DNA from 3 places in the Azospirillum ramasamyi genome. Region 1 is predicted to be linked to each of the others. Evidence: riboswitches for the same ligand, from Rfam matches in the RefSeq annotation. Region 1 holds a riboswitch; each other region holds the start of a gene.
The links. A riboswitch is a leader RNA that binds a small molecule or an ion and turns the genes downstream of it on or off. The one in region 1 is predicted to bind thiamine pyrophosphate.

Region 1 (6,864 bases):
GGTGGACAGCTGGCTGAACTCGCGGACCAGCTCCTCCTTCCGTTCGGCATGGCCGTCGAACAGGCCGGCATGGCGGTTCAGCGTCGCCTCGATGGCGGACATGGAGCCGCCGATGCGCGCGGCGTAGCTGGCGGTTTCCTGCACGCCGCTGTTCAGCGTGACCAGGGCGTCGAGGTAGCTGCGCATCCGCTCGATCACGCTGTTGCGGATACGGCTCAGCAACTCCATCCGGTTGTAGCGGGTGGCGATGAAATAGCTCTGGAACCGGGCGTAATGGACCGGGAAGCGGTCGACCATGTCGTCGGGAAAGGCGGTGCCGGGCGGGACCTCGAAGAACATCAGGGCCGACAGGGTCTCGTTGATGTTGATGCCCAGCAACTCGCCGAAGGTGGAGAAGCCGGCGGCCGTCAGCCCGTCGAAGGCATGCACCCGCGACAGCTGGTCCGGGTTGTTCAGGCGGCGCAGGATGCAGTCGTTCAGGATGGCGCCCACCGGCCGCGGTTTGCCGCGCAGATAGGCCCTGAGGTCGTCATCGGTCTGGCGGACGAAATCGGTGGCTTCCACCAGGCACAGCGAATCGCCGGGATTGACGTCGCAATAGAAGGCGACCTCCCCCTTCTCGAAATCGAAGCCGGAGATGGAGCGCACGAACAGCTCCCCCTCCATCTCGATGGCGAAGGTGTTCTTGGCGAGCCTGGCCGGAACCTCCTGCGGCTTGCAGCGCAGCGCCTGGGCCAGCGCGTCGATGAAGCTCACCACCTCGAAGCCGTCGCGGTCGATCACGCCACGCACTGTGCGGCGCATCGGGTCGGCGTCCACCACCGCGAAGCGGGTCTGGGTCGGGCGGAAGTTCTGCGACTTGAAGATGCCGTAACGGATGCCGGGCGCCATCTTCAGGAAGATGGTCAGCGCCGCGTTCTCCAGCACGCGCTGGCCGTCGAACAGGCGGGTGTTGCGGAAGTCCAGCGTGCCGCCGGCCGAACCGCCGATGAACAGGCAGGGGAAATGGCCGGAGCGGTAGACCGCCTCCATGAACCAGCTTTCGCTGGCCGACAGCCCGTCGATGAAGGTCAGCGCCACCGTGTCGTGGCTGTCGACCGCGAAGGGAACGCGGACGCGGTCCAGCTCGCCGCGGATCGCCTCCACCCGTGCCGGGACGTCGCGGGTCGGCCGGCCGCCGCGCAGATCCTCGCAATGCAGCGGGACCGCGTGGATGCTGATACCGGCGAGGAGGCGCGGGCTGAAGGACTGCAGGACCACGCTGTCCCAGCGGTCGGCGGCCTTGCGGTAGAGCGGCTGCCCTTGCCCCGCGCACAGCTCGCCCGCGGTGGAGACCAGCACCAGCTGCGTCGCCGCCGGCAGGGCGGAACGCACCGCGCGGGCGGTGGCGGCGAAATCGACATGAGGCGACACGAAGCCGACCACCAGCGCCGGGGCGCCGGCGGCGAAGCCCAGCCCCGCCAGTGCCTCCGCGCCGATCCGTGCCGCCGGCAGGCACAGGCTGCGGATCGGCGCCTCCGGTCCGGCTGCGGCCGTCGCGGCGGCGGCGTTGCCGGGTTCGGCAGCATTCGGGACGGCACCGGAGGCCGCAGACTCTGAGCGGAAGAAGGACAGCATGGCGGACGTTTCCTCGGTCGCTTGTCGTTTGATTCTGCAAACCGGCCGCGTTGATCGTTTCATCGATGCCGGGCCTGCGGACAATTTGCGGACAACTTAGCTTCGGATCGGTCACCGGCCTCATACGGGAGATTCCGTATCGGGCCGTGGCATCCGGTCGCACAACTTGATGGGGTGATCGCCGATTCCGCTTGTGGGACCAGCAAAACATTGGCATAAGGCAAGCCATAGGCCTGGGGTGCCGTGCGGTGGTCGCGCGGCTGAGAACACACCCATCGAACCTGTCTGGGTAATTCCAGCGAAGGGAGCCGCCGCATGCTTCATGCGCCCGATCCGTACCCGTTATCCGTTTCCGAAACCGGAAGCCGTCCTTCCGTCGCCGTCATCGGCGCCGGCTGCATCGGCCTTGCCATCGCCTGGAGGCTGGCGTCGGCCGGCTGCCGCGTCGATCTGTTCGAGCGCGGACAGGCGGGCCGCGGCGCCACCCATGCCGCCGGCGGCATGCTGGCCGCCTGCGTCGAGACCGAACCGGGCGAGGACGGGCTGCTGCCGCTGACCCGCGCCTCCCAGGCGCTGTGGCCGGATTTCGCCTGCGACCTGGAGGCGGCGAGCGGCATGTCGGTGGACCTGCGCACCGAAGGCACCATGGTCATCGCGCTCAACGCCGACGATGCCGCCAAAATCCGCTTCCTGCACGGCTTCCAGCGCGACCTCGGTCTGCCGGTGGAATGGCTGGGCGGGGCCGAGGTGCGGCGGCGCGAGCCCTTCCTGCAGCCCGGCGTGGCCGGCGCCCTGTTCTGCGCCGGCGACCATCAGGTCGACAACCGCAAGGTGGCGGCGGCCCTGCGCCGCGCCGCCGAGGCCGCCGGGGCCCGCCTGCATGAGCAGTGCGGCGAGGTGACCCTGGCGGTGGAGGGCGGACGCGCGGTTGGCGTGCGTGTTGCTGCAACTCTGCACCGGGCCGACCGGGTGGTTCTGGCCGCCGGGGCCTGGTCGGCCGGCGTGCCGGGACTGCCGCCCGCCGCGAAACCGCCGGTGCGGCCGATCAAGGGGCAGATGGTCTGCCTGCGCATGGACCAGCGGCTGCCGCTGCTGCGCCATGTGGTGTGGACGCCCGGCACCTACCTGATCCCCCGGCTGGATGGCCGGCTGCTGATCGGCGCCACGACGGAGGAGCGCGGCTTCGACGACCGGCTGACCGCCGGCGGCCAGTTCGCCCTGCTGGAAGGCGCCTGGCGCGCCCTGCCCGGCATCGCCGAACTGCCGATCGAGGAGACCTGGGTCGGATTCCGCCCCGGCAGCCGCGACGACGCGCCGATCCTGGGCGAGAGCGGCATCCCCGGCCTGATCCATGCGACCGGCCACCACCGCAACGGCATCCTGCTGACTCCGGTCACCGCCGACGGCATCGCCCGGCTGGTGCTGACCGGCGAGACCGACCCGCTGCTGCGCCCCTTCGCCGCCGACCGCTTCGTTGCGGCGGGAGCCGCCGCATGAGCGCCGTCCTCCGCGTCAACGGCCGCGAAGAGCCGCTGTCCGCCGCCTCGGTCGCCGAGCTTCTGGCCGCGCGCGGCATCGCCGAGGGGACGCTCGGCGTCGCCGTCGCCCTGAACGGTGCCGTGGTTCCCCGCCGCCGCTGGCCGGAAACCCCGCTCCAGCCCGGCGACAGCCTCGAAATCGTCCGCCCGATCCAGGGCGGCTGAACCTGTTTTCCCTCTCCCGCCCCGGAAGAGGGAAGGGGCCCATGCGGGGCATGGGAAGGATGAGGGGTGGCGCAAGGAGCCGTTCGGTTCTCGATCCTTGGTCTTCTCCTCACCCTCCCGCCTTCGGCGGGCTCCTCCCTCCCCCGGCGCGGGAGAGGGCCTTGGAAAAGGCTCCCACCATGTCCAAAACCATTCCCGATACCCTCACCATCGCGGGTCGCGGCTTCGGCTCGCGCCTGTTCCTCGGCACCGCCGGCTATCCGAACCAGCAGGTGATGCTCGACGCGCTGGAGGCCAGCGGCAGCGAACTGGTCACGCTGGCGATCCGGCGCATCAGCCTGGACGGCTATTCGGAAAGCCTCGTCGACGTGCTGGCCCGCGCCACCGCCAACCGCCCCGCCGGCCCGGTCGGGCTGCTGCCCAACACCGCCGGCTGCATGACCGCGAAGGAAGCCGTGCTGACCGCCCAGCTGTCGCGCGAGGCGCTGGATACCCCCTGGATCAAGCTGGAGGTCATCGGCGACCGCGAGCTGCTCTATCCCGACGTGGAGGAGTTGCTGCGCGCGACGGAGGAGCTGGTGAACGACGGCTTCGTCGTGCTGCCCTATTGCAACGACGATCCCGTCACCTGCCGCAAGCTGGCCGACCTGGGCGCGGCGGCGGTGATGCCGCTGGGCGCCTTCATCGGCTCCGGCATGGGCATCCGCAACCCGCACGCCATCGAGACGATCTGCGCCCGCAGCCCGGTGCCGGTGGTGCTGGACGCCGGCATCGGCACCGCGTCCGACGCGGCGCTGGCGATGGAGCTGGGCTGCGCCGCGGTGCTGCTGAACACCGCGGTGTCGAAGGCGCGCGATCCGGTGCGGATGGCGGCGGCGATGCGCGACGCGGTCAGCGCCGGGCGCGGCGCCCATCTGGCCGGCCGCATGCCGATGCGGGCCTATGCCGAACCCTCCAGCCCCCAGATGGGCCTGATCGGCGGCTGACGGCGAGGGGGGCGTGCCTCTTGCGGCTGTCCAATCGGCCGCTTGATCCGGCGCGGCGGCTGACGCAGGCTGTCGCGCATCGCCCCTAAAGCCGGAGAGCTACGACCGTGCCCGCCATTTTCGAACCCCGCACCCCCGACTGGAAGGCGCGCTGCCTCGCGTCCTTCGAACAGCAGCCGATCTGCAGGACGCTCGGCATCGAGATGGCGGCGATGGAGCCCGGCTTCTGCGAGATGCGGCTGCCCTTCCGCGCCGACCTGACGCAGCAGCACGGCTTCTTCCATGCCGGCATGGTCAGCACGCTGGCCGACAATGCCGGGGGCTATGCCGCGCTCACCCTGATGCCCGCCGGGGCGGAGGTGCTGGCGGTGGAATTCAAGATCAACCTGATGTCGCCGGCCAAGGGCGACGTCATGATCGCCCGCGCCCGCGTGGTGAAGCCGGGCCGCACCCTGGTCATCACCCAGGTCGAGGTGTCGATGCTGGACGGCGGGGTGGAGAAGGATTGCGCCCTGATGCAGCAGACCACCTTCTGCGTGATGCCGAAATGACGGCCTGACCGGCTCGAACGGGGCCTTCCGGCCGTTCCGGGGCGGCGCTCACAGCAGGAACGCCGACGCCAGCCCCAGGAAGGCCAGGAAGCCGATCACGTCGGTGATGGTGGTCAGGAACACCGCGCTGGACACCGCGGGATCGACGCCCAGCTTTTCCAGCCCCAGCGGGATCAGCGCGCCGCTGAGCCCCGCCACCACCAGATTGATGATCATGGCGAGCCCGATGACGATGCCGATCATCGGGCCGTACCAGACCAGCGCGATCACCCCCACCATCACGGCGAAGATGCCGCCGTTGATCAGCCCGACCAGCAGCTCCTTCCCCACCACCCGCATGGCGTTGGCGGAGGACAGCTCGTGCGTCGCCAGCGCGCGGACGACGACGGTCAGCGTCTGCGTCCCGGCATTGCCGCCCATCGAGGCGACGATGGGCATCAGCACCGCCAGCGCCACGATCTGCTCGATGGTGCCCTCGAACAGCGAGATGACGCCCGAGGCCAGGAAGGCGGTGACGAGGTTGACGGTCAGCCAGCCGACACGGCCGCGGGCGATGTCGGCGATGCCGCTGAACACGCCGGTGTCGCCCGACCCGCTCAGCTTGCGCAGGTCGTCCTCCGCCTCCTCGTCGATGATGCGGACCACGTCGTCGACGGTGATGACGCCGATCAGCCGGCCGACGGCATCCACCACCGGGGCGGAGACCAGCGCGTATTGGCGGAACAGGTTGGCGACCTCCGCCCGCTCCATGGTGGCGGGGATCGCGTCGACCTCGCCGGTGACCAGATCGGCGATGCGCACGGCCCGGCGCTGGCGCAGCAGGCGCGACAACGGCACCGCGCCCCGCACCCGATGCATCGGGTCGACGATGAAGATGTCGTAGAAATCCTCCGGCAGCGTGTCGGTCGCCGCCCGGACGAAGTCGATGGTCTCGCCCACCGTCCAGTATTCCGGCACCGCGACCAGCTCGCGCTGCATCATGCGGCCGGCGCTGTCCTCGGCGTAGGTCAGGTTCTCCTGCACCAGCGCGCGTTCGGCGTCGGGCAGGTTCGCCAGGATCTGCGCCCGCGTCACCGCGTCCAGATCCTCGATCAGCTCGACGGCGTCGTCGGTGTCGAGGTCGGCGACGGCGGCGGCCAGCTCCTGCGGCTCGAACCGCTCGATCAGCGATTCGCGCAGATCCGGGTTCAGGTTGGACAGCACCTCGCCGTCCAGCTCCGCCGGCAGCAGGTCGATCAGTTCGGCGCGCTCGGCCGGGTCGGCCTGCTCGATCAGGTCGGCGATGTCGGCGGCGTGCAGCCCCTCCAGCCGCGCCAGAACGGCGTCGCGTTCGCGGGCGCGCAGCAGGGCGACGATCTCTTCCACGAACTCCGGCTCGACGCCGTAGGGACGTTCGTCCTCCGCCTCATGGCCCATGGGACGATGGCCATGGGGATGGGCGGCGCTGTCCGGCCGCAGGTCCGGGGTATGGGGATCGGTGTGCATGCCGGCACACTCCCTTCGGCGATGGCAAAGCCCGAATGCCGGCATGGACACCGACGGCACGGCAACGGCAACGCGGCTCCGCGACATCGGACGGCAGGCCGGCGGCGTTCGGGGTATGCGGGTTGTGGAAGGCCTTCGCGCGGTACCTTGGTCCCGGCGTAAAGGACGGGAGCGGCACCGGCGGCAGCGCCCCCGACATAGAGGCGCCGCCCCCGTTTGTCCAGTCCGGCCGGGCAAGGAACGGCCGTTGCCGGTGCTTTTCCCGCCAAGCCCCTGGCGCCCTCTTGCACTGCAACATCCCTTCGTGCTCCCATTACCGCGTGCCGCATCATGGGGAGAGGGGCCGGACGCGCCTATGGAGTATGCCTTCACCACCGTCGGCGACCGCGACGGTATCCTGCTGTCGGGCCGCTGCACCTACGAGGACGGCAACCGCTTCCACGACATGATGCGCGAATGGGATTTTGGCGCCAGTCCGGTGGTGCCGATCGACCTGCGCTTCGTCACCTTCATCGACTCCGC
Region 2 (6,864 bases), on a different replicon from region 1:
GTCGATGGAGACGCTGTGGCGCAGCCGCCCGTCCGCCATCACCGCCACGCGGTCGCCCAGATAGACCGCCTCGGCGATGTCGTGGGTGACGAACAGCGCGGTGGTGCCGCGCTGCGCGCACAGCCGCAGCAGATCCTCCTGCAACTCCTCGCGCGTGAGGGCATCCAGAGCGGCGAAGGGCTCGTCGAGCAGAAGCAGCGCCGGATCGGCGATCAGCGCGCGGGCCAGCGCCACCCGGCTCTGCTGGCCGCCCGACAGCGCCCGCGGTCCCCGCCCCGACAGCCCCGCCAGCCCGATCCGCTCCAGCAGATCCAGCGCGCGGGCGCGGTCCTCGGCGGTGGCGCGGCGGTGCAGCGTCACCGGCAGCAGCACATTGTCGAGCACCGTCAGCCATTCCAGCAGCGTCGGCGCCTGGAAGACGAAGCCCACCGCATCGCCCGGCCCGCGCACCGCCGCGCCGTCCAGCCGCACCCGTCCGGCGGCGGGGGCGAGCAGCCCGGCGGCCAGCTTCAGCAGCGTGGTCTTGCCGCAGCCGCTGCGCCCCAGCAGGCAATGAACGGCACCCCGGCCGACCGCCCAGTCGACGCCGTCGACGATGGCGGCGGCGCCGTAATCGAAGCGCACGCCCTCGAAACTCAGGAAGGCCGGCGGTTCAGTCGGCATAGCGGGCCAATCCCTCCGCCAGCGCTTCCGCCGACCGTTCGATCTCCGTCACCGTCACCAGATCCAGCAGGTTGAACCGGCCGTCATGGTGCCAGCCCGCCTCCGGCGCGGTCATGGCGCCGAGCGCGCAGAGCCGCGTCACTCCCGCCGCCCCCAGCGGCCCGGCCAGCCGGAACAGCTCCTCCGGCGGCGCGGCGATGCCCGCGGTCTGCAGCACGGCGCGGTGCGGGGCGACGCGGCCCGCCACCTCGGCCAGATCGTCCACCGCGACCACGGCGATCGTCCGGTTCAGCGCGGTCGGCACCAGACCGTCCGGCGCGTCGGTGCAGGACACGCACCAGCCGCCCGCCGGGTCCGACAGCAGCAGATGGCCGGATCCGTCGAGGCCGCGCAACGCCTGCCCGTCGCGCCAGCCGGCGACCTCCCCGGCCTCCGCCATCGACAGGGCGCGGCGCGGGTGCTTGCGCGCCTGCGCCGCCAGTTCATGGGCGAGCATGGCGGCGAAATCCTGCGGCGACAGCCGGCCGCCGCGCTCGACGAACAGGGTCTGCGGCGAATAGCAGCCCTGCTGGTCGTAGCGGGCGATGTCATGGGCGGCCAGCCGCGCCGTCTCCGCCGCCCGCCGCGGGTCCAGGGCGGCGCGCGACACCAGCGCGAAGCTGATCTTGTGGCCGTAGGGCAGGAAGCGGGTGGTCACCGGCACCCGGTCGCGGATCGCCGCCAGCGCCGCGTTGCCGCCATAGGCGACCACCGTGTCGGCCCGGGCCAGCCAAGCCCGCTCCGCCGCCGCGTCGCCGCCCTTCCACCACACCACGGCCAGACACTCGCCCAGCCGTGGGTCGATCTCCGCCAGCAACTGCGCGAACCAGCCCGCGAACAGCGGCTCGGCGCTGGGCAGCTTGCCGACCGTGCCGGATTTCACCAGCAGGCCCGAGATCAGGCTCCACAGCGGCAGCCCCGGCACATTGCCCGCCCAGACATGCAGCAGCAGGTCGGGGCCGAAGGCGCGGGTGAAGCCGCCCTTGGGCGCCGGCTGGAACTCGTCCAGCACCAGCGGGTTGGCGAAATCCTCCGCCAGGAAGCGGCGCAGCTCATGCGCGCGGAAGGTCTTCAGATAGCCGGTCAGCCCCAGCCTGACCATCTCGGGATCATAGCCGGTGACGGCGGGCAACAGCCGCTCCGCCCGGCGGCGCCAGGGATCCTCGCGGTCGAGCAGCCGTTGCACCGCCGCGTCGATCACCGCGACGACGTGCGCCGTCGGCAGCGTCTTCAGATAGCCGCGCGCCGCCGCCCGGACCGTCGCGGCGACCCGCTCCACCTGCCCGGCATCCAGCACCGGCACCGCCACGCGCAGCGCCGCATCGCCCGACCCGAAGGTCAGCACGCGCCGCTCCACCGCGTCCGGCGGCAGGCCGGGCAGATGGCCGGCCGGTTCCGGTTCGTCGCCGAAGGCCAAGGCCGCGCTCCCCCCTCAACCGCGCGCGGCGGCGAGGAAATCCTCCACCGCCAGCGAGCAGCCCTTGGCCTGCGCCCCGGCGACGCGGCCGAGCAGGCGGAATCCGCCCTCCTCCAGGATGCCGGCATCCTCGGTCAGGATGGCGGCGACGGAGTTGACATGGGCCAGATCATGGTGGACCAGCACGCCCATGCTGCCGGGCGGCACGTCCCGGCCGGACAACGGATCGACGACGCGGCTGCGGATCCAGTGCGGCCCGGATTTCAGCGACGGGCAGACAGCGTTGCCGTCGTCGTAGAACTGGGTGCTCAGCTCCGTCATGCCGTACATGTTGATGCAGAGCCGGCGCGGCACGCCGAAGAACTCGGCCAGCCGGCCGTAGAACTCGTCAGGCTCCAGTTCCCGCGACTGGCCCTTGAAACCGCCGGTGTCGAGGATGCGGCTCCCTTCCGGCAGGGAGAAGCGGCGGCCGTCGCGCGCCATGGCGTCCATCAGATGCACGAAGCCATAGCTGGCGCCCAGCAGGGCGAAGGGCTGCCCCGACCGTTCTGCGGCGTCCAGCCGGTCATAGAGCCCGGCGGTGTCGATGCCCGCCTCGCCGATCCAATGGCGGCTGTCCGGCGTGCCGCATTCCGCCCGCGCCAGCTCCAGGTAATGGGCGAGCGAGGAGTTCGGCATCGCCGTCTCGGTCGGAAACAGGATGCCCATCGCCATCCGCCCCTCTCCCGGCATGAAGCGGCGGCGGAAGTTGAGCAGCATGGAGCGATCGTAGACCGTCAAAGTCGCGTGGTGGATCTGCCCGCGGATGCCGCCCTTGGTGGTGCCGCTGGTCATGAAGATGCGGACGGACTCCTCCGCCGGGCGGCAGCTGAGCGTCAGATCCTTGAAGGCGTTGATCGGCACCGCCGGGATGTCGCGCCAGCTCCTGACCCCGCGCGGCGTCCGGCCGCGCTGCATGGCGAAGCGGCGATAGGGCTGGTTGTGCTCGAACTGATGGGCGAAGACCGCCAGCGCCAGGGCATTGAAGGCCTCGTCGGCCGCCGCCCCGGTTCCGATGTCGGCCTCCATGAAGGCCAGAACCCTGTCGTAGATCATGCTGTCGTCGATCGCGCTCACCGCACCCTCCCCGCCCCGTTCTCTCCAAGCGGCACCGACCGGTGGAGCAACAAACGAATCCGGGACAAGCCTGTGGGGTATGGATCTGCGCGTCGGCCTCGAAGGCCTTCTCGTCCCGCATCCCTACGCCGGCATGACCCGGATCAGGTTCGAAGGGTTGCCGCGTCGCCCGGACGCGAAGGACCGGGCCGGCGGGTGTCTCAGCCTCCTTGACGAGGCTCCCCTGGGAACGGGATGGAGCCTAGAAGACCATCGCGCCGTCTGTCAACGGCGGGGATGCCGGCATTGCGGACAGCGGAAAGTGCGGCGCGGACCGGCGCCGATCGATAAAAGCAGGACAGGTGTGGAGCGGCTCACATCCCGGAATCCGGGGCTTGGGTAGGGTCTGTCCATCGGCAACACGCCGCATCCCGCGGCCCCAAGACAGGAGACCAGATCATGATCCGCACCTCCCTGCTGACCGGCTTCGCCTCGCTCGCCCTGTTCGCCGCCCCGGCGATGGCCCAGAACATCTCCGACATCTCCAACACCGCGGCCGGGATCGGCAACACCGCCAACCAGAGCGCGCTGGTCATGCAGAAGTCCAAGGGCTCCTTCGCCGGTCCGAACGTCGCCACCGTCACCAACCTCGCCGCCGGCATCGGCAACACCGCCAGCCAGGACGCCTTCGTGAAGCAGCGCAGCGGCGGCGTGTTCGGCGGCGGGTCGATGGCGACGGTCGGCAACACCGCCGCGGGCATCGGCAACCACGCCGGCCAGCAGGCGACGGTGATGCAGAGGAGCGGCGGCCTGCTGAGCGGCGGCTCGGTCGCCAATATCGGCAACACGGCGGCCGGCATCGGCAACACCGCCCTGCAGCACGGCACCGTGCTCCAGCGTTCGGGCGGGCTGGTCGGCCCCTTCAACCACAGTTCCATGCAGAACCTGTCCGCCGGCACCGGCAACTGGGCGGGACAGAGCGCCCTCGTCAAGCAGCGCTGACCGCCTTCCCCCACCCGGCTTCCTCCCCCGACCTCGCTCCGGCCGGCATCCGGCCGGAGCGTTCCTTTGTCCGGTCCCGCCCGCCGGAGCTTTTCGAGGAAAACGCCCGCAGTTGTGGGGCAGCTCACAGAGCCGTTTCAGGCATTTGGGCAAGATTTCCTCGACAACGCCGGGCAACAAGGCCGGTCAAGAAAGCCGAGGCGCGGAAGCCCGAATCCTCCCCCCCACCGAAGGAACTCCCGCCATGATCCGCAAAATCGCTCTCGGTACCCTCGCCGCCGCCCTGCTCGCGACACCCGCCCTGGCGCAGCCCAGGACCGGTGCGGGCACCGGCATGCCGTCGATGATGGCGGTGCCCGGTCTGGTCAGCACCAACGTAGCCAACGCCACCAATGTCGGCGCCGGCATCGGCAATTCGGCGCAGCAGCAGGGCACCGTTCTCCAGGGCGGCGCCCCCATCTACGGTGTCGGCCCGCTGGTCAGCACCAATGTCGGCACCGCCACCAACGTCGCGGCCGGGATCGGCAACACGGCCGGCCAGAAGCTGCTCGGCATACAGGGCAATGGCGTTCAAGTCGGGCTGAACTTCAGCGGCCGCGGCCCCCTGGTCAGTACCAATGTCGGGGTCGGCACCAACGTCACCGCCGGCCTCGGCAACAGCGCCGCCCAGTCGCTGACCGGCCTTCGCCGCTGAGCCGCCCCCTGCCCACCTCTTTCGTCCGGGAGGCCACCGATGGCGAAGTTCCCGATGATCCTGACACTCGTCGCACCCGCCCTTCTGTACGCGGCCTCGACCGTCCCGGCGCAGGCCGTCTCCCTCGCCTGCCAGACGGTCAACGGCAAGACCGTCTGCATGCGGGGCTCCGGGACGCTGAACTGCGTGACGCAGGACGGCCGGACCCGCTGTTCCGCCACGCCGTCCGACCAGCAGTCGGAAGCCGTTCCCGATACGGACATCCCACTGCTCCCCCGTCCCGTCCCACCGGAGCAGCGCGGCTTTTCCGATCACCGCGACTTCCCCTTCGGCCATCAGGCCCGCTCGCTGGATTGGGACGACGAAGAAGAGCCCTACCCCTGACTGATCCCGACCGAACCGGAGACACCGCCATGACCCGCCTTCTGACCCTGTCGCTGACGCTCGCCACCCTCGCCGCGGCGCCGGCCTTCGCCGCGACGCCGACCATGTCCCACACGCGGGCAACCACCCTCGGCCCGGTCATCCTCCAGCCCTCCCCCGGCATCCCGAAGCCGCAGCCCTGCCTGACCTGCGGCACGAAGGTTCTGCCGGGCCTCACGCCCGGCCCCACCTACGGCGGCGAGCGCGCCCTGAATCCTCAGCCGCTGCCGCCCAAGGCGATCCTCCGCTGACCGTGGGGTTTCCCATCCCCTCATCGCAAAAAGGGCGACCGGCCGGCGCCGGCCGCTCTTTTCGTGTTCGGCCCGCACACGAACGGAGCGGATGCGCTGCCAACGACGTACCGCCCTTGACGGTGCGGGACGGATCGGCTGACGGCGTACCATGCCCCGGTTAGAGGACCGGCCCGCGATGTCAGCCAGGGGGCAGCCATGACCGCGATACGGATCAACTTCGACAAGGATCTCGTCCTCGCCGGGCATTTCCTGCTCAAGCATCTGGAGCGCGAGGAACGCCACCGGCTGGCGGCCGCCGCAAGGCTGTCGCACCACCCGCGCGGCGCCATGATCTTCCAGAAGGGCGATCCCGGCGACAGCATGATGGCGGTCATCCGCGGCCGGGTGAAGATCTGCTGCCATTCCATGGACGGCAAGGAACTGGTGCTGAGCATCATCAACAAGGGCGGCCTGTTCGGCGAGATCGCCCTGCTGGACGGCGAGCCGCGCACCGCCGACGCGGTGGCGCTGGAGGAAACCGACCTGCTGGTCCTCGACCGGTCGCAGCTGATGCCGGTGCTGACGGCAACGCCGGATCTGGCATTCCGCATCATCAGCGTGCTGTGCAAGCGGCTGCGCCAGACCAGCGAACATCTGGAGGACACGCTGTTCCTGGAAGCACCCTCCCGCTTCGCCCGCGCGCTGAAACGGCTGGGCGACGCCTTCGGCAAGCCGGTGCCGGAAGGGCTGCGGCTGGACATCAGGCTGTCGCAGCAGCAGTTGGGCTGTCTCGTCGGCGTGTCGCGGGAAAGCGTCAACAAGCTGCTGAACGAATGGCAGCGCGCGGGCGTGGTCGGGATGGATGGCGGCTGCATCGTCATCCGCGACGCCCGCGCGCTGGACGAAATCGCCGAATCCTGCGGCTGAGCCTGGCCATCCGCGCCGGGTTGTGAGCCGCGCCACAGCGCCCGCGCCCCCAATGGACCTATCCTGCTCCCCATGCCCGGCCACCGATACCGGCCACAAGACTTGAGGGAGCCCGCCATGACGTCGCCCCGCAACATCCTTCTGCCGGCTGTCGCCGCCCTGCTGCTGACCGCGGGATCGGCTGCCGCGCAGGTGTCCGGCGGCATCGCCTTCCCGCCCGGCCCGATCCCCGGCGCGGCGATGGCGCAGGCCTTCGCCCAGACGCCGCGCCTGCCGGTGTCGGTGGTTCCGAACCGCCGCGGCGCTCCTCCCGGCGCGATGGTCAGCAACCCGTCGGTCAGCCGGTCAGCCATGCACCGGCAGTCGATCAC
Region 3 (6,864 bases), on a different replicon from region 1:
CGACGGTCAGCGACACGCCGTCGAGCGCCGTCGCCCCGCCATAGCCGGCGGTCAGGCCGCGGACGGACAGCAGCGCGCCTGCATGACTTTCACTCATTGCGACTTTCACTCATTGAGCGTCACCCGCCCGGCCCAGATAGGCCGCCGCCACCACCGGATCCCGGCGCACCCCGCCGGCCGGGCCGTCATAGATCACCCGCCCGCGGTCGAGGCACAGCACCCGGCCGGCCAGCGGCAGCAGGAAGCCCATGTCATGCTCCACCAGCAGGACCGCCATCCCCTCCCCCGCAAGGTCGCGCAGCAACGCGGCCAGTTCCGCCTTCTCGCCATCGGTCAGCCCGGCGGCGGGCTCGTCGAGCAGCAGGACGGCCGGCCGGCGGACCAGGGCGCGAGCCAGCTCCACCCGCCGCCGCAGCGCCGCCGGCAACCCGTCGCAGCTCTGCCCGGCAAGATCGCCGACGCCCAGCCGGTCGAGCGCCCAGCGGGCATGCGCCTCCGCAGTCGCCGCATCGGGATCGAAAGCCAGCCGGGCGGCGGCCACCGCCTCCAGCACGCCGGCCCCTTCCGGCAGGGTCGCCGCCTGGAAGCTGCGGGCCAGTCCGGCACAGGCCAGCCGGTCGGCGCGGGCACCGGTGACGTCCCGCCCGCCGAGCCGCACCCGCCCGGAATCCGGGCGCTCCAGCCCCGACAGCAGGTTGATGACCGTGGTCTTGCCCGACCCGTTGGGGCCGATCAGCCCGGTGATGCCGCCCGGCCGCAGTTCCAGCGACACGCCGTCCACCGCCCGTACGCCGCCGAAGGACTTGGCAAGCCCCTCCACCGTCAGCCCGTCCGCCGATGCGGGTGGCCGGGGCGGTTCGCGCGCCTCAGGCAGGGCGCGGGCGTTGCGGCCGAACAGGCGCCCGGCGGCGCGGTCGAGCAGTCCGGTCAGGCCGTCGGGCGCCAGCAGAATGGTCAGCAGCAGGGCCATCCCGTAGACCACCAGATAGCCGCGCTCCAGGAAGCGGAACCATTCCGGCAGATGCAGCAGCAGCACCGCGCCCAGCACCGCGCCGGCCATCCGCCCCCGCCCGCCGACGATGGCGATGGTGAGGATGGAGACCATGACCGGGAATTCCAGCACCTCCGGCGAGACGACGCGCTGGGTATGGACCGCCAGCGCCCCCGCCGCTCCGGCGAACAGGGCGCTGATGCCGAAGGCGGTCAGCCGCAGCCGCCCGACGTCGAGCCCCAAGGTTCCCGCCGCCAGAGGATCGTCGCGCAGCATCGTCAGCGACCGGCCGAGCCGCCCGCGCGCCAGCAGCCACCCGACCAGTCCGCCCAGCGCCACCAGCCCCCAGACCAGCGCCGCCATCGGCAAGCCGCGCGGCACCGTCCAGCCGAACAGCACCACCGCCGGCACCCCGGCCAATCCGTTGGAGCCGCCGGTCAGCTCCGGCAGGTTGACCGCAAGCAGATGAAGGACCTGGGCGATGCCCAGCGTCGCCAGGGCGAAATAATGCGACTCCAGCCGCAGCACCGCCAGCCCGATCGGCAGCGCCAGCAGCAGCGGCACCAGCATCGACAGCGGGAAGGTCGCCTCGAAGCCAAGCCCGTAGCGGCTGCCAAGGATGCCCGTCACATAGGCGCCGACGCCGAAGAAGGCGCCCTGCGCCAGAGACAACGCGCCGCCAAGGCCGAAGACGATCTGGAATCCGAAAGCCGCCAGCGCATAGACCCCGGCGACGGTCAGGACGCGCAGGCCGTAGGGCGAGGCGAAAGCGAGCGCGTAGACCAGGAGAGCGAGGGCGCCTGCGAACAGCGCGATACTCTCCGCCCCGACGAGCCTTCCTCTCCCCCCCGGGGAGAGGGTTGGGGTGAGGGGGATGCATGGCAAGGACCGCTCAGCCACGGCGCCGCACCGCTTCGCCGAACAGGCCCTGCGGGCGCAGCACCAGGATCGCCAGCAGCGTCAGGTACAGCGCGCCCAGCGCCACCGGATACGACAGCACCGACGACACCCCCACTTCGAACAGCGCGATCAGCAGCGCCCCGACCACCGCCCCCGGCACGGAGCCCCAGCCCCCGATGGTCACCGCGATGTACGCCTTCAAGATCAGGTCCCCGCCTGCGGTCGGGGTGACGAAATAGCGGTTGGCCAGCAGCAGCCCGGCCGCCCCGGCGCAGGCGGCTCCGATGGCGAAGGTCACCAGGATCATCGCGGTGACGGGGACGCCGCAGGCCCGCGCCATCTCGGGGTCCTGCGCCGTGGCGCGCAGCCGGCGACCCAGCTGCGTGCGGGCGAACACCCATTGCTGCGCGCCGATCAGCAGCGCCGCCACCGCGACGATGGCGAGTGACTGCTCGGGAACCGCCAGCCCGCCCAGGTAAAGCGTGTTGTCGCCGAACAGCGGCGGCGCGGCGCGCGGTTCCGGCCCGAACAGGATGGCCGCGCCGTTCTGCAGGATGATGCCGATGGCGATGGTGCTGATGAAGACCGACACCGGCGGCCGGCGGCGCAGCGGCAGATAGGCCGCCAGCGCCAGCAGCAGCCCGAGCGCCGCCATCAGCGCCAGCACCACCGGCAGCAGGGCGATGCCCGGCAGCGGGATCAGCGGCGCCAGCGCCACCGCCAGCAGCCCGCCGGCCATCACAAGGTCGCCCTGGGCGAAATTCACCGCCGAGGTGGCGTTGAGCACCAGCACGAAGCCCAGCGCCACCAGGGCATAGGCCGCCCCCAGCGCGACGCCGTTGACCAGCAGTTGAAGCGCCGCCATCCGCTCACTTCGCCGCGAGCGCGGGGTTGTCGTACCGCTTCGCCACCACCGGCACGCGGCTGGTCCCGTCATAGCAGACGATGACGGCGGAATGGGCCATGTTGCCCTTGCCGTCGGATTTGTAGGTCATGGCGAGGCCCTTGAAGGTCTCCGTCGACAGCGTCTTGGCGATGGCATCCGGTGTGCGAGCGCCGGCCTTCACCGCCTCCAGCACCATGGTCATGCCGTCATACTGGCCGAGCGCGAAGGCGTCCGGTTCCTTGCCGAAGGCGGCGCGGTAGGAGTCGGTGAACGCCTTGACCTCCGGCGTGTCGCCGGAAATGGGCGAGGCCGCGGTCTCGGCACAGACGCCCTTCAGCTCGGCCGGTTCCAGCAGGGCCGCGGTGCTCGGCTGATGCATGGCGGAGCCGGCGACGATGGGCACGGCCACCCCGCTGGACGACGCCTGCCGCAACAGCAGGGCGGTCGGGCCGGAATGCAGATGCAGCACCAGCACGTCGGGCTTGGCGGCCAGCGCCTTGGTCAGAACCGGCAGCAGATCCTTGGCCGCCGGGTCCACCCCCTCCTCGAACACCGGGGTGACGCCCAGCTCCTTGAAGGCGGCGTCGAGATGCGCCTTGCCGCTCTGCCCATAGGCGGTGGTCTGGTAGATGACGGCGGGCTGCCGCTTGCCCAGTTCCTCCACCACATAGCGGGCATGGGCGGCCTTGGTCACGGCGTCGCCGGGGAAGAAGCGGAAGACCCAAGGGTTGCCCTGCTCGGTGATCGAGGCGGTGCCCGACACGGTGACCAGCGGCAGCTTCAGTTCCTCCGCCAGCGGCAGCATCGCCAGCATCTGGGTGCCGAGCATGCTGGCGGCGACCGCCCCGACCGTGCCGCGGCCGGCGGCGCGCTCCAGCGCCGTCACCGCCGCTTCGGGCGAGGTGCCGGTATCGACGATGTCGGAGGCGATGGCGACGCCGGCCGGGGTCTGCTGCAGCGCCAGCACCGCACCGTTGCGCTGGCTGGTTCCCTCCAGCGACAGGAAGCCGGTCAGCGGCACCAGCACCGGAAAGGACAGCGTGTCGTCGGCCCGTGCGGCGGACGACAGGCAGGACGATGCGGCCAGCAGGCCGATCAGAAGAGGAAGCGCGCGCCGCATGACCAAACTCCTTCCACACGCGCCGGCAAGCGGAGCGACGCGGAGGGGACGGGGCGTTTGCGGCGATTCCGTCGGGTTCCGGTCGGCTCCCTTCGCCGGCATGACCCGGATCAGGTTCGATGGGTGTTGTCTCAGCCCGCGCATCCGCCGATCCGGCATCCGCACGGGCACCCCAGCCGTGAACAGGCGGCGAGAGTGTCGCCGCCGGGCCTGTCCTGTCAAGAACCCAGCCGGCGGCGCGCCGCCATGGTTTCACGATGCAGGATGTAGAGCCCGCTGCCGATGATGACCATTGCTCCGGCCAGAACCGGCGCGGTCGGCAGGTCGCCGAACACCAGCCAGCCGAACAGGCTGGCCCAGAGCATGCCGGTATATTCGAAGGGCGCCACCACGGCCGGCGGCGCGCGGCGGAAGGCCTGGGTCAGCAGCACCTGTGCCCCGGCGCCGATCGCCCCGACCAGCGCCATCAGCCCCAGGGCCGCGGCGGTCGGCGCCGTCCAGACGGGAATGGTAAGCGCACCGCTGACCACCGTCGTCGTCAGCAGCAGATAGAGCACGATCGACGCGCTGGTCTCCGTCCGCGACAGCCCGCGCACCGCCAGCGCCGCCAGCGCATAGAACAGCGCGGCGCACAGCCCCACCAGCACCGGCACCAGCGGCGCCCCGGTGGACGGCTGCGCCATCACAACCACGCCGCCGAACCCGACCACCACCGCGGCCCAGCGCCGCCAGCCCACCGGCTCCCCCAGCAGCGGCGCCGACAGCGCCGTGATGAACAGCGGCCCGGCGAAGCTCAGCACATAGACGTCGGCCAGCGGCAGCTCGCGGAACGCATAGAAGAAGCATCCCATGGAGATAAGGCCGGCGAAGGCCCGCCAGACATGCCCCCAGGGCCGCCGCGTCCGCATCGCCGCGATCCCGCCGCCGCGCCACAGCGTGTAGCCGCCGACCAGCAGCAGGGCGACCAGGGAGCGCACGAACATCAGCTGCGGCACCGGGTAGTCCGCGGTCAGGAGCTTGATCAGCGTGTCCATCGCCGCGAACAGCAGGATCGCGCCCAGGAAGCAGCCAACGGCATAGGGAACCGAATCGGCTTCGGCAGGCAGCAGGTCGGCGGTCTCGGCGTCGGTCATCGGATCGGTTCGAAGCGGCAATTGCGGAAGCCGCCCACATTATGGGCAATTCCGCCGGCGTCCCAATGCCGCAACCGCAGGTCTGATAGGCGCGGGATTTCGGCGGGGATCGGGCTTCGAACGCCTTCTCCTCACCTCACCGCGTCAGCACCATCACCAGCCGCTCGACCGGCACATCGTTGACCAGATGCGACGCGACGATCTCGTCGATGTCCTCCGGCGTCTCCGGCCGGTACCAGACGCCTTCGGGATACACCACCATCAGCGGCCCGGCGGAGCAGAAGCCGAGGCAGCCCGTCAGCGCCATGCCGACATCGGCAAGGCCCTTGCCCTGGATTTTGTGGTCCAGCCGCTGCCACAGCGGATGCGCGCCCTTGGCGGCGCAGCTGCCGCGCGGATGGCCGGGCGGGCGTTGCTGGGCGCAGCAGAACACGTGGTGGCGGAAGGTCCGCGGCAGATCGAGCGGCATCGGGCATGCTCCATAACCATAATTTTCATATGGGTAAGAAGCATGCCAGAATGCTGCGCCGCGGCAAGACTTTTCGTAACGCCTCCAAATACCCATGCCTGCTGAGTTTTCCGCGTGACGAAATGCTTGGTCAGCAACGGGGTTGAAGGTTAAGAATCCTCGCCAAGGGGCAATCCAGGAGACGCCGGTGCTGCTGAGCGGATCGGGAAAGGGTCAGCCGGGCGCCGTGCCGGGTTGGGTCGGGTATGCGCTGCTGCCGGTTCTCAACCTCGTCGCCGCCTTCGTGCTGTCGGGGCTGGTGATCCTGGTGATCGGCGAGAACCCGGTGGACGTGCTGTCGCTGCTGCTGACGGAAGCTTTGGGCTACCCGGAGGCGATCGGCTACACGCTCTACTACACGACCAGCTACATCTTCACCGGGCTGGCGGTGGCCATCGCCTTCCATTGCGGGCTGTTCAACATCGGCGGCGAGGGGCAGGCCTATCTGGGCGGGCTCGGCACCGGGCTGGTGGCGCTGGCGCTGACCGGCTGGCCCTGGCCGGTGGCGGCGGTGCTGGCGATCCTGGCCTCGGCGCTGTTCGGCGCCGCCTGGGCCTTCATCCCGGCCTGGCTGCAGGCCAAGCGCGGCAGCCACATCGTCATCACGACGATCATGTTCAACTTCATCGCCGCGTCGCTGATGACCTGGCTTCTGGTCGACGTGCTGATCCGCCCCGGCAGCCAGTCGCCCGAGACGCGCGAATTCGATCCCGGCGTCTGGCTTCCCTCGATGGACCGGGCTCTGGGCTGGTTCGGCATCGCCATTCCAGCCTCGCCGCTCAACCTGTCCTTCCTGTGGGCGCTGGCCTGCTGCGTCCTGTTCCACATCTTCCTGCGCCGCACCCGCTGGGGCTACGAGCTGCGCACCGTCGGCCGGAACGAGCGGGCGGCGGTCTATGCCGGCATCTCGCCCGCGCGGAACATCATCATCGCCATGCTGATCTCCGGCGCGCTGGCCGGCTTCGTCGGCGTGAACGAGATCCTGGGCGTGCAGCACCGGGTCATCCTGAACTTCACCGGCGGCGTCGGCTTCGTCGGCATCGCCGTGGCGCTGATGGGGCGCAACCACCCGGTCGGGATCATTCTGGCCGCCTTGCTGTTCGGGGTTCTGGCGCAGGGCGGCAGCCAGCTGTCCTTCGAATACCCCACGATCAACCGCGAGCTGGTGATGGTCATCCAGGGTCTGGTCATCCTGTTCGCCGGCGCGATGGAAAACCTGTTCAGGCCGCAGGTGGAGGCGCTGTTCCGCCGCCGCCGCGGTGCCGCCGCCGCCGCGGATGCCACCACCGGGGGAAAGGGCTGAGCGATGGAGGACGCGCTTCTTCT

Region 2: it holds a riboswitch for thiamine pyrophosphate, as region 1 does, so the genes downstream of both, DM194_RS20900 (LuxE/PaaK family acyltransferase) here and thiO (glycine oxidase ThiO) in region 1, are expected to answer to the same signal.
Region 3: it holds a riboswitch for thiamine pyrophosphate, as region 1 does, so the genes downstream of both, DM194_RS12725 (ABC transporter substrate-binding protein) here and thiO (glycine oxidase ThiO) in region 1, are expected to answer to the same signal.

Annotation. Positions count from the first base shown of each region.
Region 1 is NZ_CP029829.1:184,063-190,926, reverse strand. Features, by position in the region: gene DM194_RS28915 (methyl-accepting chemotaxis protein) at 1-1,617, opposite strand, end outside; TPP riboswitch at 1,842-1,941, shown strand; gene thiO (glycine oxidase ThiO) at 1,933-3,114, shown strand; gene thiS (sulfur carrier protein ThiS) at 3,111-3,320, shown strand; gene thiG (thiazole synthase) at 3,500-4,306, shown strand; gene DM194_RS00825 (PaaI family thioesterase) at 4,414-4,857, shown strand; gene mgtE (magnesium transporter) at 4,906-6,342, opposite strand; gene DM194_RS00815 (STAS domain-containing protein) at 6,698-6,864, shown strand, end outside.
Region 2 is NZ_CP029832.1:338,360-345,223, forward strand. Features, by position in the region: gene DM194_RS20890 (ABC transporter ATP-binding protein) at 1-663, opposite strand, end outside; gene DM194_RS20895 (acyl-CoA reductase) at 653-2,119, opposite strand; gene DM194_RS20900 (LuxE/PaaK family acyltransferase) at 2,135-3,214, opposite strand; TPP riboswitch at 3,338-3,470, opposite strand; gene DM194_RS20905 (hypothetical protein) at 3,674-4,216, shown strand; gene DM194_RS20910 (hypothetical protein) at 4,461-4,910, shown strand; gene DM194_RS20915 (hypothetical protein) at 4,950-5,294, shown strand; gene DM194_RS20920 (hypothetical protein) at 5,324-5,584, shown strand; gene DM194_RS20925 (Crp/Fnr family transcriptional regulator) at 5,783-6,493, shown strand; gene DM194_RS20930 (hypothetical protein) at 6,611-6,864, shown strand, end outside.
Region 3 is NZ_CP029830.1:5,018-11,881, reverse strand. Features, by position in the region: gene DM194_RS12740 (ABC transporter ATP-binding protein) at 1-97, opposite strand, end outside; gene DM194_RS12735 (branched-chain amino acid ABC transporter ATP-binding protein/permease) at 110-1,876, opposite strand; gene DM194_RS12730 (branched-chain amino acid ABC transporter permease) at 1,884-2,756, opposite strand; gene DM194_RS12725 (ABC transporter substrate-binding protein) at 2,761-3,897, opposite strand; TPP riboswitch at 3,968-4,082, opposite strand; gene DM194_RS28950 (DMT family transporter) at 4,116-5,030, opposite strand; gene DM194_RS12715 ((2Fe-2S) ferredoxin domain-containing protein) at 5,167-5,499, opposite strand; gene DM194_RS12710 (ABC transporter permease) at 5,687-6,841, shown strand; gene DM194_RS12705 (ABC transporter permease) at 6,845-6,864, shown strand, end outside.